3 regions of the Arthrobacter sp. SAFR-179 genome follow, and region 3 is predicted to be linked to each of the others. Evidence: riboswitches for the same ligand, from Rfam matches in the RefSeq annotation. Region 3 holds a riboswitch; each other region holds the start of a gene.
The links. Region 3 has a riboswitch for cyclic di-AMP ahead of ACR65K_RS14040 (M23 family metallopeptidase). Riboswitches for the same ligand answer to the same signal wherever they lie in the genome.
Positions count from the first base shown of each region.

Region 1: it holds a riboswitch for cyclic di-AMP, as region 3 does, so the genes downstream of both, ACR65K_RS19320 (aggregation-promoting factor C-terminal-like domain-containing protein) here and ACR65K_RS14040 (M23 family metallopeptidase) in region 3, are expected to answer to the same signal.
Region 2: it holds a riboswitch for cyclic di-AMP, as region 3 does, so the genes downstream of both, ACR65K_RS06035 (LysM peptidoglycan-binding domain-containing protein) here and ACR65K_RS14040 (M23 family metallopeptidase) in region 3, are expected to answer to the same signal.

Region 1 covers NZ_JBPFDM010000015.1:80,317-83,581, reverse strand. The annotation lists partial or broken gene ACR65K_RS19325 (VOC family protein) at 1-408, shown strand, start outside; gene ACR65K_RS19320 (aggregation-promoting factor C-terminal-like domain-containing protein) at 463-1,188, opposite strand; cyclic di-AMP (ydaO/yuaA leader) riboswitch at 1,194-1,354, opposite strand; gene ACR65K_RS19315 (sensor histidine kinase) at 1,544-3,019, opposite strand; gene ACR65K_RS19310 (response regulator transcription factor) at 3,033-3,265, opposite strand, start outside.
Region 2 covers NZ_JBPFDM010000002.1:360,097-363,361, reverse strand. The annotation lists gene ACR65K_RS06040 (protein adenylyltransferase SelO) at 1-925, shown strand, start outside; gene ACR65K_RS06035 (LysM peptidoglycan-binding domain-containing protein) at 1,030-1,863, opposite strand; cyclic di-AMP (ydaO/yuaA leader) riboswitch at 1,867-2,035, opposite strand; gene ACR65K_RS06030 (aggregation-promoting factor C-terminal-like domain-containing protein) at 2,295-3,265, shown strand, end outside.
Region 3 covers NZ_JBPFDM010000008.1:156,719-159,983, forward strand. The annotation lists gene ACR65K_RS14035 (C40 family peptidase) at 115-801, opposite strand; cyclic di-AMP (ydaO/yuaA leader) riboswitch at 872-1,052, opposite strand; gene ACR65K_RS14040 (M23 family metallopeptidase) at 1,181-2,002, opposite strand; cyclic di-AMP (ydaO/yuaA leader) riboswitch at 2,015-2,226, opposite strand; gene ACR65K_RS14045 (iron-dependent transcriptional repressor DtxR) at 2,373-3,068, opposite strand.

The sequences.
Region 1 (3,265 bases), on a different contig from region 3:
TGTCTTTCTCCCCGTGTCCGACGTTGACCGCGCCAAGGACTTCTACGTCAACAAAGTGGGCTTTAATGCGGATTTCGACGAACGGCCGTCGGACTCCATCCGCTTCGTGCAGCTGACGCCGCCGGGTTCGGCCTGCTCCATCTGCATTGGCGAGGGACTCATCGACGCCCCTCCCGGCACGGGTTCCAACCTGCAGTTGGTGGTCAACGACATTAAAGCTGCGCATGAGACCACCTGAAGAACAACGGTGTGGATGTCAGCGATGTGGACGTGCAGGACTGGGGCCACTTCGTCTACTTCGCCGATCCCGACGGAAACAAGTGGGCTGTCCAGTACATCCCGCGGCGAAACACCGGCCAGGAAGCTGGCCAGGGCACTGTTCAGGACGCCGGGCAAAACGCTGGTTAACCCAAACCGCGGGCCGCATCATGATGATGCGGCCCGCGGTTGAAGGTGGCTTGCCTAGTACCAGTTGTGGGCCAGGTGGAAGTTCAGGGCGCCGCAGGGCGACTGGTAGCGCTCCTTGATGTAGTCCAGGCCCCAGTTGATCTGCGTGCGGTAGTTGGTGAGGTAGTCCGCACCGGCGCTGGCCATCTTCTCGGCCGGCAGGGACTGGACAATGCCGTATGCCCCGCTGCTGGCATTGGTGGCCGTGGTGGTCCAATCCGATTCCTTGGTCCACAGCGTCTGCAGGCACTGCATCTGGTCCGGAGCCCAGCCAAAGGTCCCCAGCTGGCTGGCGGCGTATGCCTGGGCGCCGGCGGGATCGTTAACCGCGACGGCGGCAGCCGGCTCAGGTGCGGGGGCAGGCTCGGGAGCCGGCGCCGGGGCGGGGGCTGGGGCAGGCGCTTCAGGCGCGGCCGGTGCTGCAGCGGGGGCCGGTTCCGCTGCCTGCGGTGCCACGCTGATGGCGGCGGGAGCCGGGCTGGCTGCCGGGTTGGAACGGATTTCGCTCTTCTCGATGCTCATTTGAGCGTCGGACGCTGCAGTGGAAGAGTTGGACCCGGTGGATGACGCCGGAGTCATGCTGCTGGTGGCCTGTCCTGCCGCGCCGACCCCCACCAGCACCGCACAGGATGCTGCAAGGACGGCCGCGCGCTGGCCCAGGGTGGTCTTCTTTGCCTGCTGCTTGGCCTTGTGTTTAGCCTTGGCCTGCAGCTGACGTGCTTCTGCCGTGTTTTTGGACATGATTGATCGCCTCTCACACCTGCGGAGTTAGCTGTCGGGTTCGGATGAGGGCATCCGGCTGTACGGAAAGATCACGTACTGGCTTAACCCCAAGGGCATTCAGTGCCCGGGACGGTGGGTCCCCCGCCTCTGCCGTAGCTCAATCGGAATCCGGGGAAGCGGCAGAGCTTGGCGTCAACCCGGGATATGCGGCCCGAACGGGGACCGCACCCAATCGACGGTACAGGAAGAACACGACAAAGTCACATTTAGGTAACGGAAGTCACGATGACCCGCGCGTCGAATTGCGGGACAGAACCTGTCGAAGATCTCAATTCGACGAGGCGGATGGCCTTGAACGCAGTGTGTGACGAACTCAGGGCACGGCGGGGCCGGCCGCGGGAAGACGGACAGCAAACTCGGTCCTGCCCGGCCGGGACACCAGTTCCACGGTGCCGCCGTGGGCCATGACGATGGACTCGACGATGGACAGGCCCAGGCCGGACGAGCCCTCGGAGCCGGAGCGGGCCGCGTCAGCCCGGGTGAAGCGCGAAAAGATCCTGCCCTGGAATTCCGCGGGGATGCCGGGCCCGTCATCGGTGACCGTAACCACCACGCTCCCGTCGGCAGAGCGCATCAACCCTGTGGTCACGGTGGTGCCGGCCGGTGTGTGCTTCCGGGCGTTGGAGAGCAGGTTAGCCAGCACCTGGTGCAGCTGGGTGGTGTCACCGCGGACCGTCACGGGTTGATGGGGCAGCTGCAGCTGCCAGATGTGTTCAGGGGCCATGACCTTTTCGTCGCTGACCGTTTCTATGACCAGCTGGGTAAGGTCCACTTCGGTGGTCTCGGTTGCCTTGCCCTCATCGAGCCTGGCCAGCAGCAGCAGGTCCTCCACCAGCGCGGTCATGCGCTCCGACTGGCTCTGCACCCGCCCCAGCGACTTTTGCCCGTCCTCGGTGAGGTGTTCGGTCATGCGCATCAGCTCGGTGTACCCGCGGATGGCGGTCAGCGGCGTTCGAAGCTCGTGGGAGGCGTCGGCAACAAACTGGCGCACCTTCATCTCGCTGCGCTGCCGGGCCTCCAGCGCGCTGGACACGTTGTCCAGCATCAGGTTCAGGGCGTGGCCCACACTGCCCACCTCAGTGGTGGGGTGCGCTGCGGAGGGCGGCACGCGCACGGCGAGTGCCACCTCGCCGGCGTCAAGGGGCAGCTTGGAAACCTTGGTGGCGACGTCCGACAGCTGTTCCAAGGGGCGCATGGTCCGGCGGATCAAGGCGGTGCCAACCAGCCCAATCAGGACCAGCCCGCCCAGCGAGACCAGCACCATGGTGAGCACAAGGGAGCCTTCGGTGGCTTTCTTCGTAGCAAGCGGAAGGCCGGTAATCACCACGTCGCCATAGGGCGTCCCGGTAGCCATCAGCCGGTAATCGCCGTTGGACAGTTCGCGGTCCACCGGCACGCCATCATGGGGGAGTGCCTGCAGGATGGCAACGTCGCGGGAGGTCAGGGAGATGCGGGTGGCGTCGGATGACAGGAACCCTGCCTCCCTGCTGACCTGCCCGTTCACTACCCGGGCATTGAGCGTTCCCACACTTTGCCCGCGTGCGTCAAGGGGATCTGGGCGGCCTGAGGGGTTGCCTTCGGGCGGCCGGCCGCGGGACGCCAGCTTCAGCTGCGCATCCAATTGACTGGTGAGGACCACGTCCATCGAGGCATAGCTGACCACCCCGATGGCGCCCGAGATGGCCACCAGCAGGGCCATGGACAGCAGGATCAGGCGTGTGCGGAGGTGCCAGGTGGAGGGATTGAACCAGGACCGGCCGGTGGGCCGGGGAACTCCGGGAAGAGACACGCGTTTCCTTTGGCTAGTCTGCAGGCTTAATGACGTAGCCCGCCCCGCGCACGGTGTGGATCATCGGCGGATGGCTGGCTTCGATCTTCTTGCGCAGGTAGGAAATGTACAGTTCCACGATGTTCGCCTGGCCGCCGAAGTCGTAATCCCACACGTGGTCCAGGATCTGGGCCTTGCTGACCACGCGCTTGGGGTTTTCCATGAGGTAACGGAGCAGCTCGAACTGGGTTGCCGTCAGTTGGATCC
Region 2 (3,265 bases), on a different contig from region 3:
CAGCCACCTGCGCGTTGGCAGCTTCCAGTACGCGCGGGCCACCGAAAACCTGGACCTCCTGAGGCGGCTGGCGGACCATGCCATCAGCAGGCACTATCCGCACGCCGCTGAAGCCAAAAACCCCTACCTGGCATTGTTCGGTTCCGTCGTCTCCGCCCAGGCGGAGCTGGTGGCCAGGTGGATGCTGGTGGGATTCGTGCATGGTGTCATGAATACGGACAACATGACCATCTCAGGGGAAACCATCGACTACGGCCCGTGCGCGTTCATGGATGCATTCAATCCCGCCGCCGTCTACAGTTCCATCGACGTCAGTGGACGCTATGCCTATGCCAACCAGCCGGTGCTTGCCGAATGGAACCTTGCCCGGCTTGCCGAGGCGATGCTGCCGCTCATCGACCAGGACCAGGAAAAGGCGGTTGCCCCGGCCGTGGAGGTGCTTGGCGGGTTCCGCGGACAGTACAGCAAGTCGTGGTCCGGCGGCATGAAACGCAAGCTGGGCCTGGGAGGCGGCGGGGAGAGCGCTGATGACGCCTCAGCCCTGGTGGACGATGCAATCGCCATCCTGAAGGACGGCCCGGTGGACTACACCCTCTTCTTCCGCAACCTGGGCAAGGCCGCCCGGGGCGACCTCCGTCCCGTTCGCGGGATGGTCCTTGACCTGGCCGCGTTCGACGCCTGGGCGGAGCGGTGGCAGGCCATGAAACCGGACGCGGACCTGATGGACAGCGTGAACCCTGTGTACATTCCCCGGAACCACCTGGTGGAGGAAGCTCTGTCAGCTGCCACCGAAGGAAACCTCGCACCCCTGCAGCAACTGCTCGAGGCCATCGGTGCACCCTTTACCGAACGTCCGGGACTGGAACGCTACGCCGAGGGTGCCCCTGAAGACTTCGGCAACTACATGACCTTCTGCGGGACCTGACGGCTCGCGCCAGGGGAAAACGACAGGAGGGCGGCGGCCGGGAATACCCGGCTGCCGCCCTCCTGTTTTGCGTCGGCTCCGCTGGTTGCGAAGCGCCGCGGAGACTAGGCTACGCGGACTGCGGAGTAGCCGCCGAGCCAGCTGATGGAGTGAACCTCGGTGCTGTAGCCGTTGACGCCGCCGCTGACAACCTGGCCGTCGCCGGCGTAAACGCCCACGTGGCCGGAGGTGATGATCAGGTCACCGGGGGCGGGGGCGCTGACAACAGTGCCGTACTGGAAGAACTGGGTGGGGGCCAGGTCGCCGACGGACTTGCCGACGGAGCGCAGGGCCTTCTCAACCATTGCGGTGCAGTCCTGGCCCACGCCAACCTGGCTGTAAGCGGATGCCAGGATCGCAGCGCCGGTTCCCGTGCCGGTGGAGGCCAGCGGGGTGGCGGAGGCGTAGGACATGTTCATGCCGGTGTTCGCCGGTGCAGTTGCGGCTGCAGCCTGGACCGGAGCTGCGGCAGGAGCCGGAGCCGGTGCTGCGGTGTAGCCTGCACCGGGGATCTGGATCTGGTCACCGGGGTAGATGATTGAGGACAGTCCCAGTCCGTTGGCGGACAGGACGTCATTAAGGCTGACGCCGTAGGCAGCCGCGATGGCCCCGATGGTGTCGCCAGAGACGACGGTGTGGACGTTTCCGGCTGCCGCAACGGGTGCTGCTGCCGGTGCCGAGTACGCCTGGACGCTGGTGTTCTCAGTGGTGTCCGGACCGGTCACACCTGCATGGGCCGGGGCTCCGACGCCGAATGCAATGCCGGACGCTGCAGCAACTGCGAGCGCCGGGCGGCCCAGCGAACGGGCCTGGGTCTTGGCGGTTACGGCGAGGCCCTCGAGCACAATGGAGCGGGCCGGAGTCGCGCGGTGACGGGCAGTAATGGAATTTTTTGACACGGTTGATCGCCTCTCCCATGCCTGCGGGGTGAGCTGTCGGGTTCGGGCTGGAGATGCCCGGCCGGTAGCGGGCTCCGCGGGCGGAGCGCTATCGACTTAACCCCAAGGCCACAAGTGGCCGTGGAAACTTGGTTCCCCCGTCCCTGCCATCGGAAAACGGTTGAATCCCATGATCAGCGGCAGGGCTCGGCATGCTGATGGGAATGTCCCGGCTGAGAGGGACACCCAAAGACCATAACCCGCGCTCACTGTCATTGTCACATTTGAATAACATACGAGGTTTCCCTCTCAATTCAGCAAACGTCTTGATGTACATAGGATCTCGCGGCTGACCTGGGGAGAGATTCGAACCGGGAAACGGCGCCGAAACGGTAACAATACGGCCTCGGACCCCTGCTTTGCCGCGATACCCGGCGGTAAGCTTCGGGACTATGCCCCTGTTCGTTACCAACCGGTCCTTCCCGATATTCGCGGGCCTGATGGCGATCGCCCTGGCCGGCGCCACCGCGTTGCCGGCCGCGGCGGAGGAGCCGCCCGGCGGATATCCCTCCTGGGCCGACGTGCAGCAGGCGCAGTCCTCTGAAGCGGCGAAGGCCGCAGAGATCACCAGCATCAACGGGCTCCTGGATGGACTGCAAGCGCAGTCGGAGGCGGCCGGGGATGCGGCGGTCCGCTCTGCCGCCGATCACGCCGCAGCCGATGCGGAGCTTCAGGCGGCAACAGCCCGGGTGCAGACTCTGTCTGCGCAGGCGGCCCGTGCAGACGACCAACTGGCCCGGTACCGGAAGGATATCGGCGCCCTGGCCGTCCAGTCCTACAAGACCGGCGGGACCAATACCGGATTCTTCGTGGCGCTCGATGCGCTGGGGACCAACAGCGCCCAGGGGCTCAACCTGGTCAAGCTTGTAGGGGACAAGACTGCTGCCTTGGTGAATAAGGCTGCAGCGGCAGGAAAGGTTGCCGCTGCGCTCAGGGAACAGGAACAGGTTGCCAGGGGCGAGCGGGAACGACTGGCCGGGGAGGCGAAGGTTAAATCCGAGGCCGCCCGTTCCGCCCGGGACGCACTGGCACGGCAGGTCACCGAGGAACAGCAGCACAGCGGCGAGTTGACTGCCCAGCTTGCCGCCCTGAAGGGTACGACGGCGGCAGTTGAGGGGGAGTATCGCCAGGGCAAAGCGGCGCTGGCCGCCTACGAGGCGGCCCAGGCGGCCAAGCGCGCCGCCGCGGAGGAGCAGGCCCGCCGCCAGGCCGAAGCTGCCGCCAAGGCCGCAGCGGCTGCCGCCCAGCAGCCCAAGCAGCCGCCGCCCCCCGCCCCAGCCCCGGTCGGGGCCAATCCGGCCCCGGCCGCGCCTGCCAACAATCCAGCTCCTGCCGTTCCGGTTGCGCCGCCACCGCCACCGGC
Region 3 (3,265 bases):
GTGATGGACGCGCCGGCATCTTGGGGGTACGCCGGCGCATCCCGAACGGGGATGTGGTTTTTAGCGAAGAAGCTTTGGGCAAAGAAAAAGCCCTTGGAACGCGTTGCCCAAGAACTATTTGCTGTAGTGGTAGTACGTGGAGGAACCGGTGGCTGCCGGCGAGTGGAGCAGCGTGCCCTGCGAGGGGTTGAGTGCGCTGATCATCATGCCGTTGCCGACGTAGATGCCGACGTGCGCGCCACCGTTCTGGACAACCAGGTCACCCGGCTGCGGTGCCGAGGTGGGGGTCATGATGTTCCACGCGTTGGTGCGGGGGATGCTGATTCCGGCCTGGGCGTAAACCCACTGCACGAAACCGGAGCAGTCCCAGCCTGTGACGGGGCTGGTGCCGCCCCATACGTAGGAGTGGCCGATGCCGGTGTAGGCGATGGCGGCAATGCCCGAGGTTGCCGCAGTGGATACAGACTCTTCCGCTTTGGCGGCCGGGGAAGCCTCCTGGCCCGCAGTGGCGGTGTTGGCGGCGCGGTTCGCTGCTGCCGTGGACTGGGTACGTACCGCTTCAACCTTGGGAGCGGCGGTGGTCTTGACGACCGGACGCTCGAAGGACACCGTGGCCGTGGGGGCAGCGGTGACGGCGAGTGCCGTCTGGGCCGAACCGGACTCGGTGGAGGCAGAGACACCGGCAGTGGTGTCAGCTGCCGTGGCGGGCAGGCCCATGCTCAGGATGAGGCCCGAAGCGGCTGCCACAACGGCAGCCTGGCGGCCTACGGTCCCGGCATTTGCACTGACAGCCTTGGACACGGCGTCCAGGGGGTTGGTGCGAACCGTTTGCGCACGGTGGCGCGCAGAATGATGGCGTGAAGACACGAAGGTAGCCTCTCCCAATGCCTGCGAGGTGAGCTGTCGGATTCGGATGGGAGTCACCCGGCCACGCTGCTTCCTGGGAAGCTTTGTGACTTAACCCCAAGGCCTTCCGGAAATGAAGGCCAAAATTGGTTCCCCCGCCCCTGCCAGACGATGAAATGCGAACGGACCTTGAGCGGTGGCAGAGTTAGGCAATCCACTCAAGAGCGTCAACTTCGGAAAAGTTGACGCGAGTTAGACGGTACAGCAGTTTTGCTTCAATGTCACATTCAGGTCACGGCGGGTCACGGCGATCTGAGAGTGAGCAATCATTCGGTTACAGCCAGCCCATCGGATCGACCACTTCGCCATTGACCTGGACCTCGAAGTGCAGGTGGCATCCGGTGGACGCGCCGGTGGTGCCGCTCAGTGCCACGACCTCACCGCGGGAGACGGTCTGGCCCACCTTGACGTTGAAGGACGAGAGGTGGTTGTAGGTGGTTTCCAGCCCGTTGCCGTGGTCGATGACCACCCGGTTTCCGCCACCGAACTGGTGCCAGCCCGCGAAGGTGACGGTTCCTGTTGCGGCCGCCAGGACCGAGGTGCCGCACTGCGCCACGAAGTCCTGGCCCCTGTGGAAGTCTCCGGAGCCTCCGGTGATGGGGCTGACCCGGTAACCGAAAGGGGAAGCGGTGGCGAGGGACGACAGGGGTGCGGCCAGGGTGCCGGCCGAAGCGGCACGGGTGACGGAGCCGGCGGACTGTGCGCTCAGGAGCTGCTTCAGCTTTCCGTCCGGGTCCGCCTGCGTGACCACGGCGGAGCGGCTGAAGTCAACCTGGGCTCCAACATCAGCGGAAATCTGCGGCTGCGGGCTGACAGCCGAGGCAGCCAGGGGGGCATTGCCGGCGGAGTCGGTTGCCATGACGGGACTTGTGGCGGGCACCGTGACCGTCAGCACCAGGCCTGTGGCGGCAAGGGCCATGCCGGCTTTTTGGCCGATGCCGCTGGCGGCGGCAAACTCCGTCATCTGCCGGAAGGGACCCCGGCGGCGGCGCGCGTCGCGATGCAGGTCGCGGGGGCGCTCCGCTGCGACGACTTCGGCAACCCGGGGTGCCGAAGGGGGGCCGGCCGCGCGTCGGCGGCCCCGTGGGGTCTGCATGGTCAAGAAGGGTTCCTCTCTGGAAGAAGCCTGCGGAGTTAGCTGTCGGATTCGGGTCAGAGAGTTCAAAGACCCGGTCCGCCGTAGGCAAGCTTCTGCACAGGGGTATTCCCGGAAGAATCCTTCACTGGAGAGGCTTGCTGCTGACGGACTTCACCCCAAGGCAGTCCCCCGCTGCCGCTTGTGGTTCCCCCGCCTCTGCCAGTAACGAACTCGTTCACCTGGCCCGCTGGCAGAGCTCGGCTCCGGGTCAGGTAACGCTTATGTATCAACGCTTGGTTCCACTATAGGGGCTTAAGTCCCTAGGTAACAATTCCGTTACCTTTGCGTGGAAACCCCTGCCTGGGGTATGGAAGGTGCCGGATCAGCCCTAGTCGAGGGCAACGAAGACGTGCGCAGCAACCTCGGGCGGCAGCTCCAGCGCCCCTTCGATCCCCGCGACCCGAACGGAAATGTACTCGCCCACGCGTTCCAGCGTCACGGCAGCACCAGGCCGGATCCCGCCCTCGTCCAGCTGGGCCAGCAGTTCCGGTTCCACCTGGATTGGCTCCGCCAAACGGCTGATGGTCACGCCCGAGGCGGGCGCGTAGTTCTTCATTGCTTCCACCAGGCTGATGGCTCCATCGGCAAAGCCGCGGCCCGCCTGGCCTCCCAGCGCAGCGAGGCCGGGAATGGGGTTGCCGTAGGGCGATTCGGTGGGGTGGCCCAGCATCTCGTAGATGCGCCGCTCCACCCGCTCGCTCATGACGTGTTCCCAGCGGCAGGCTTCGTCATGGACGTAGGCCCAGTCCAGGCCGATGACATCTGCCAGAAGGCGTTCGGCCAGCCGGTGCTTGCGCATGACCTCTGTGGCGCGCTTGCGGCCCGTATCCGTGAGTTCCAGATGGCGGTCACCGGAGACGACGACAAGTCCGTCCCGCTCCATGCGGCCGATGGTCTGGGAGACGGTGGGCCCCGAGTGGCGCAGACGTTCGGCGATACGGGCCCTGAGGGCAACGATGTTTTCTTCCTCAAGCTCCAGAATGGTCCTGAGGTACATCTCCGTAGTGTCGATCAGATCCGTCATCCAGCTCAGCTCCTCGAGCGCAGTACCTTGCGTTGTCCCACCGTATCGCCTCTTCCCGCGAAGTAGTCCGGGGGAAAGCTTAGCCTATTTTGACTTTGTCCGAATAGCTGCGGCCAAAGGGCTGGGCCGTACGGGCACGTCTCACTGTCCGGACTATGACGTGCCCGGCTCCCGCCCCCGGCGGCGGTTCAGGCAGA